3 regions of the Cupriavidus sp. 05N39 genome follow, and region 2 is predicted to be linked to each of the others. Evidence: predicted binding sites of a transcription regulator. Region 2 holds the regulator's gene; each other region holds the start of a gene.
The links. Region 2 encodes sigma-54, which starts transcription at its own class of promoters, with help from an activator protein. Its sites were predicted from a motif close to TGGCANGNAANCTGCTTT; they were not measured.
Positions count from the first base shown of each region.

Region 1: AC1DN0_RS33800 (ATP-NAD kinase family protein) is a predicted target of sigma-54. The motif match lies at 1,059-1,076, and genes of this name have one in related genera.
Region 3: AC1DN0_RS08115 (PQQ-dependent methanol/ethanol family dehydrogenase) is a predicted target of sigma-54. The motif match lies at 1,332-1,349, and genes of this name have one in related genera.

Region 1 is NZ_JBFTNE010000107.1:15,104-17,367, reverse strand. It holds gene AC1DN0_RS33800 (ATP-NAD kinase family protein) at 1-1,012, opposite strand, end outside; gene AC1DN0_RS33795 (sigma-54-dependent Fis family transcriptional regulator) at 1,251-2,264, opposite strand, start outside.
Region 2 is NZ_JBFTNE010000041.1:62,224-64,487, reverse strand. It holds gene AC1DN0_RS20475 (LPS export ABC transporter ATP-binding protein) at 1-355, shown strand, start outside; gene AC1DN0_RS20470 (RNA polymerase factor sigma-54) at 503-1,978, shown strand; gene hpf (ribosome hibernation-promoting factor, HPF/YfiA family) at 2,028-2,264, shown strand, end outside.
Region 3 is NZ_JBFTNE010000012.1:48,013-50,276, forward strand. It holds gene AC1DN0_RS08115 (PQQ-dependent methanol/ethanol family dehydrogenase) at 1-1,270, opposite strand, end outside; gene AC1DN0_RS08120 (quinoprotein relay system zinc metallohydrolase 1) at 1,463-2,264, opposite strand, start outside.

The sequences.
Region 1 (2,264 bases), on a different contig from region 2:
AGCGCATGCAGGCGGCTACGTCGATGCTCACGAAGGCGCGCTCGCGCAGCGTCACGGTGACGGTGTCCTGCGGGCCGAACACCAGTTCGCGTTCGCCATCGAGCGCGACGATGCCGGCGCGCTGGCGCACGCGGTGCGGCACGCCGTCGGTCAGGCGCTCCCAGCCCGCGATGGGCACAGCGCGCAGCAGGCCCGGCGCAATCGGCGCGCGCAGCTCGAAGCGGCCCTCGCCGGGCGCGGCGAGTTCGATCGCCAGGCCGCCGGGCTCGTGCCGGCCCACCGGCTCAAGCAAGCCGCCGATGGCGGACAGGCCGATGGCCTGCGGATCGGCGAAGGACACGAAGACCGCGCCCAGCGTCTCGGTCTTCCACAAGGCGCGCGCGCCGATGAAGTGCTCGTGCGAAATCACGGCGTCGACCAGCGCGATGTCATGCCGCACCTCGCCCTCGCCGGCAATCGCAATGTCCAGCCGCTTGTTGCCGACCAGCGCATGCGCGGCGGGAATGCGGCCGCTGGCGAACAGGCCGGTGGCCAGGCCCGTGATGGTGGGCTCGCGCATTTCGGGGTAGGCGTTGTTGGTGCCGGTGGAGAGGCCGGCGATCGGCACGGCGCCGCATTCGCGCACCACCGCGCGGTGGGTGCCGTCGCCGCCGAGCACGATGATGGCGGCCACGCCGGCCTCGCGCATCATGCGTGCGGCCAGGAAGGTGTCGTCGACGCGCGCGGTGACGGGCATGTCGAGGTATTCCACCTCCGGCAGCGCGGCGTCCGGACCCTGGCGGCGCGACAGGTGGCGCGCCAGCAGCACGCGCATGCCTTCGCGGTCCGGCATCATCAGCACGCGGCCGACCCCGCAAGCCGACAGCGCGGCCAGCAGGCGCAGCACGATATTGACGCGATCGGCCAGTTGCAGCGTATTGGCGTTGGCGATCACGCGGCGGATATCGCGCGCGGAAATCGGATTGGCGATGATGCCGACCAGCGGCCGTGCGGCCAGCGCGTGCTCACCCATGCATGTCTCCTGTCGCCCTGGTTTTTTTCCAGGTTCCGACAGGCATATCGCAATGGGCGTGCCACCCCGCGAAAGCGGGTTCCGGCGGCAAGAAACACGGGATTACCCCGAGAAAAACAGGGCCGGACGGGGACGTTGCGGGGTGTACGCGGGCTGCGGCGTGACAGGTGTCACAGCATCAGTTGTACAGGTGGTGAACAGGTGTAGCGGGCGGCGATGGCACGCCGCGCCGCCCGCCTCAGTGGTGTCCCGCGTCGCGCTGGTTGGGCGACTCGATGCCGTAGCGCGCCATGCGGCGGTACAGCGTCATCCGGCTTACGCCGATCTGGCGTGCCACCGCGCTCAGGTTCCAGCCCGCCGCGCYCAGGTATTGCATCAGCAGCATCCCTTCCGGCGGCAGCAGGTGGGGGTCGAAACCGGGCGCCGGCAAGGCCGGGGCGGCTTCGGCCGCCGCGCCCGCGGGRGCCGTGCCGGGAAATACCGGCAGCAGATCTTGCCGCACCGGCATCTCGCCCAGGCCATCGGGCAGGTCCTCCGCCTCGATATGGCCGTCGTTGCAGACGGCGCGCGCGTACTCGAGCGCGTTGCGCAATTCGCGCAGGTTGCCGGGCCAGCGATGCGCCTGCAGCCGCGCGCGCGCCGCGGGCGACAGGCTCACGGCGGCCTGTTGCTCGGCGCCGCCGAGCATCTTGTCGACCATCCAGTCCAGGTCCGTACGTTCGCGCAGCGGCGGCAGCATCAGCCGCGCGCCGTTGAGCCGGTAGTACAGGTCCTCGCGGAAGCGGCCGCTGCTGACCAGTTGGTCCAGTGGATGATGGGTAGCGGAAATCACGCGCAGGTTGACCGGCACCGGGCGCGACGCGCCGATCGCCAGCACCTCGCCCTCGGCCAGCACGCGCAGCAGGCGCGACTGCAGCTCGCGCGGCATGTCGCCGATCTCGTCCAGAAAGAGTGTGCCGCCGTCGGCCTCCTGGATCAGCCCGCGCTTGGGGCGGGAGCCGGCACCGGAGAAGCTGTTGGGCAGGTGGCCAAACAGCTCGCTCTCGATCAGGGACTCCGGGATCGCCGCGCAATTCACCGCCACGAAAGGCCCGTGGCGGCGCGAACTGGACTGGTGCAAGGCCTTGGCGAGATATTCCTTGCCACTGCCGGTCTCGCCGTTGATCAGCAGGTTGATGGGCGAGTCGACCAGCTTGGCGGCGCGCAGCAATTGCTGCTGCAGTGCCGCATCGCCTCCGCACAGGGCGGCCAG
Region 2 (2,264 bases):
CTATCTGCCGCAGGAAGCTTCGGTGTTCCGCAAGCTGAATGTGCAGGAGAACATCCGCGCGGTACTGGAATTGCAGATCCAGGACGGCAAGCCACTTGGCAAGGCCGAACTCGAGCGCCGGCTGGACACGCTGCTCGATGACCTCCAGATTGCCCACCTGCGCGACAATCCGGCGCTTTCGCTGTCAGGCGGCGAACGCCGCCGCGTGGAAATCGCCCGCGCCCTGGCCTCGGCGCCCCGCTTCATCGCCTACATCATCAGCGAAGGCGCCGTGCTGGCCTCGGGCCGGCCTGAAGACATCATCGCCAACGAGTCGGTGCGCAAGGTCTACCTGGGCGAGAATTTCCGCATGTAACGCGGCGCGCCACAGCAAGCGGCAGCTGCGGCGACCTTGTGCCCAAGGTGGCTCCGGTGTCGCCTTTTACCCTGCAACGATCACGGCGTCATCAGCGATAGCAATTTCCGTTCCACCGGCACGGAAGTTGGGCATAAAATAGGTCGCATGAAACCGTCGCTACAGCTCCGCCTCTCGCAGCATCTCGCGCTCACGCCGCAACTCCAGCAGTCGATCCGGCTGCTGCAACTGTCCACGCTCGAACTGCAGCAGGAAGTGGAACAGGCGCTGACCGAGAACCCTTTGCTCGAACGCGAGAACGACTGGCTCGACAGCCCGTTGCGCGTTGCCGCCGACGGCTCGGTCAACATGCAGAGCGCTCCCGCGCCGGCGCCCGCCGACGGCCAGGGCACCAGCGAGAACCGCCCCGACGGCGCGCCCGAGGCCGAAGACAGCTATTCCGACAGCAACGAGGACTACGGCAACGACTGGAGCCTCGACGACTTCGCCCGCCGCCCGCAAGGCGACGACGACGAAAAGACCCCGATGCAGTTGCGCGACGCCGAACCCACGCTGCGCGAACATCTGATGGAACAGCTCGCGCCGCTGAAAATTTCGTTGCGCGACAAGGGGCTGGCCATCTTCCTGGTCGAGTCGCTGGACGACGACGGCTACCTGAGCGCCTCGCTCGAGGAAATCTGCAGCGAACTGCCGGATGAACTTGAATTCGAGGTCGACGAGATCCACGCCGTCCTTACCCTGCTGCAGAGCTTCGATCCGCCTGGTGTCGGCGCACGCAATGCGGCCGAATGCCTGGCGCTGCAATTGCGCCGCATCAAGCACCCGCAGCGCGACCTGGCGCTGACCATTGTCACCAATCACCTGGAACTGCTCGCGGTGCGCGACTACACGCGCCTGAAAAAAGCGCTGCAGGTGGACGAGCCGGAATTGAAGTCGGCGCATGAACTGATCCGCTCTCTGGCGCCTTATCCGGGCCATGCGTACAGCCGCCCCGAAGCCGACTTCGTCGTGCCCGATGTTTTTGTCCGTAAACTGAATGGCGGCTGGATCGCGCAGCTCAATCCGGATGTGATGCCGCGGCTACGTATCAACGACATGTACGCGCAGATATTGCGCGGTGCAAAAGGCGATGCGGGTGCTGCGGGACTGCAGCAAAAACTGCAGGAGGCACGCTGGTTGATCAAGAATATCCAGCAAAGGTTCGACACGATATTGCGCGTTGCACAAGCTATTGTCGAACGTCAAAAGAACTTCTTCACCCACGGTGAAATTGCGATGCGCCCCTTGGTTTTGCGGGAGATTGCCGATACACTGGGTTTACACGAGTCCACCATCTCTCGGGTGACTACCAATAAATACATGGCAACGCCGATGGGGACTTTCGAGCTGAAGTATTTCTTCGGCAGTCACGTATCCACAGAAACCGGCGGCGCGGCCTCGTCAACGGCAATTCGTGCGTTGATCAAGCAACTGATAGGAGCCGAAGACGCCAGGAATCCCTTGTCCGACAGCCGGATTGCCGAATTGCTCGGCGAGCAAGGCTTCGTAGTGGCACGACGCACCGTTGCCAAATACCGCGAGGCGCTCAAGATTCCGGCAGTTACTCTCCGCAAGACTTTGTAGCCGAGTTGCATCGCCTGCCTGGTGCAACTCTTTCAGAAGGAGAAACGCTATGAACTTCAAGATCAGTGGACACCACTTGGACATCACGCCCCCGCTGCGTGAGTACGTGGAAACGAAACTGGAGCGTATCGTCAGGCATTTTGATCAAGTCATTGGCGTAAGTGTGCTGCTCTCTGTCGACAATACAAAAGAAAAGGACCGGCGGCAGTACGCGGAAATCAATCTACATCTCAAGGGCAAGGACATCTTTGTCGAAGCGCATCATGAAGACCTGTATGCCGCTATC
Region 3 (2,264 bases), on a different contig from region 2:
ACAGGCCGGTCTGCGGGCTGTAGGCCATCGGCTGCTGGTTCTTGCCGCCGAGGAAGCCCGGCGCGGCGAACACGGACTGGCCCTTCTTCGGATCGCTGCCCGCGGCCGGGTCGCCCGGCCGGCTTTCCGCGATCATGTTGGGGCGCCCGGTCTTGAGGTCGATGCTGCTGGCCCAGGTGATCTTCTTGACGAAGGGAAAGGCGTTCACCAGCTTGCCGTTGGTGGCGTCATTGACGTAGAAGAAGCCGTTGCGGTCGGCCTTGCCGCCCAGGCGCTTCCCATCCTGGTCGAAGGTCACGAACTCGTTGACGCCGTCGAAATCCCAGCCATCGTTCGGCGTGTTCTGGTAATGCCAGACGATCTTGCCGGTAGTCGGGTCGAGCGCCACGGTCGAGGCCGAATACAGGTTGTCGCCCTTGCGCATGTGGCTGTTCCACGGCCCCGGGTTGCCGGTACCGAAGTAGGCCAGGCCGGTCTTCGGGTCATAGGTGCCGCCCAGCCAGGTGGCCGCGCCGCCGGTCTTCCAGGTCTCGCCGGGCCAGCTGGCGTTCTGGGTACCGGTCACACCGTCTTCGGTCTTGTTGCCGTCCTTGTCGTACTTGTAGCCCATATGGCCTTCCACCACCGGCCTGGACCAGACCAGTTGCCCGGTCTTCGCGTCGCGTGCCTCGACCCGTCCCACCACGCCGAACTCGCCACCGGAGACGCCGGTCAGCACCATGCCTTTGACGATCAGGGGGGCTGCCGTGTAGGAATAGCCGGCGGCATAGTCCTCGATCTTGTCCTTCCACACCACCTTGCCGGTCTTCTGGTCCAGCGCCACCAGTTGCGCGTCGAGCGTGCCAAAGATCACCAGGTTGTCGTACAGGGCCGCGCCACGGTTGACCACGTCGCAGCAGGGCATGATGCCTTCGGGCAGGCGATGCTCATATTTCCAGAGCTTGCTGCCGGTCTTCAGATCGAGCGCGTAGATGCGCGAGTACGAGGCCGTCACGAACATCTTGCCGTCGTGAATCAACGGCTGCGCTTCCTGCCCGCGCTGCTTTTCGCCGCCGAACGAGAACGACCAGGCCGGCACCAGCTGGCTGACGTTCCTGGTGTTGATGCGGTTCAGCGTGGAAAAGCGCTGGCCTTGCGGGCCCATCCCCCACGACAGCACGTCGCCCGGCGACTTCGCGTCATTCTCGATCATGGCATCGGTCACCGCGGCCTGCGCCGCCAGGCTCGCGGCAGCCGCCGCGAGCACCATCATCACGCGTAACGTCCTCATTGTCTGCTCCTCTCTCTTGTTGTCGATCTTCACCAGTGCGCCTCGCACACCAGACTGACTCTTGGCAATTCCCATGCCAATGGAAAACACCTGCATCCGGCCCCGCGGCGGCCTGTGGATGCCGGGATGGCGTACCAGCGCGGAACACTCGGTTGCCGTTGTTGCGGAATTGAACAGCACACCTGTCCGGACTCAGCGTCTCAACGCCGCGTCCTCATACGCCGGGTAGAGGTGCGTCACATTGCGCAAATACTCCGCCGGCATGGCGCCCCAGCGCGCGTAGGCGTCCGGCACCGGCATGGCAAGCACCTCGGCCAGGTCGCGGCCCTGGGAGGCCGCCTGGGTCATGCGGGCGTCCAGCCACTGCAGGTAGCCGCGTGTCTGCGCGATGGCGTCCGCGCTGCCGAGCGCCGGTCCGTGGCTGGGGATCAGCAGCCGTGCGCCGCTGTCGCGCACCAGCGCCTGCAAATGGTCCAGGCTGGCCAGCCAGCGCTTGAGATCCGCATGCGGTGTGGTCGGCACGCGCTCGCGAAACGCCACGCCGCCCGCGAAGACCACGCCGGCGCCGCGATCCACTATCACGAGGTCGTCGGCGGTGTGACCGTCCATCCGGATCAGATCGAAGGTGTGCCGGCCGATCGTGCGCCGGCCCGGGGTCAGCACGTGGCGCGGCGGCGCCGGTTCCGTGTCGCGCATCCAGTTGCCGCACAGCCGGTAGAGGTTGTCGGCATATGCAGGCCCTTCGCGCCGGGCGCCGTCGATGGTGCCGGCCAGCGCGCTGCCGCCCACGTCGGTATAGGCCTGGTTGCCGAAAAAGTAGTCCGGATGCAGGTTCAGATTGAGCACCAGCCGCACCGGCGCCGCCGTGACCGAAGCAATGGCGCGGCGCTGCTGCTCGCCGTACTGGTGCGACGGCCCGGTATTGATCACCACCACGCCGTCACCCGTGTCGATAAAGGCGGTGTTGATGATGTTGCAGCCGTTGTCCGGCGCG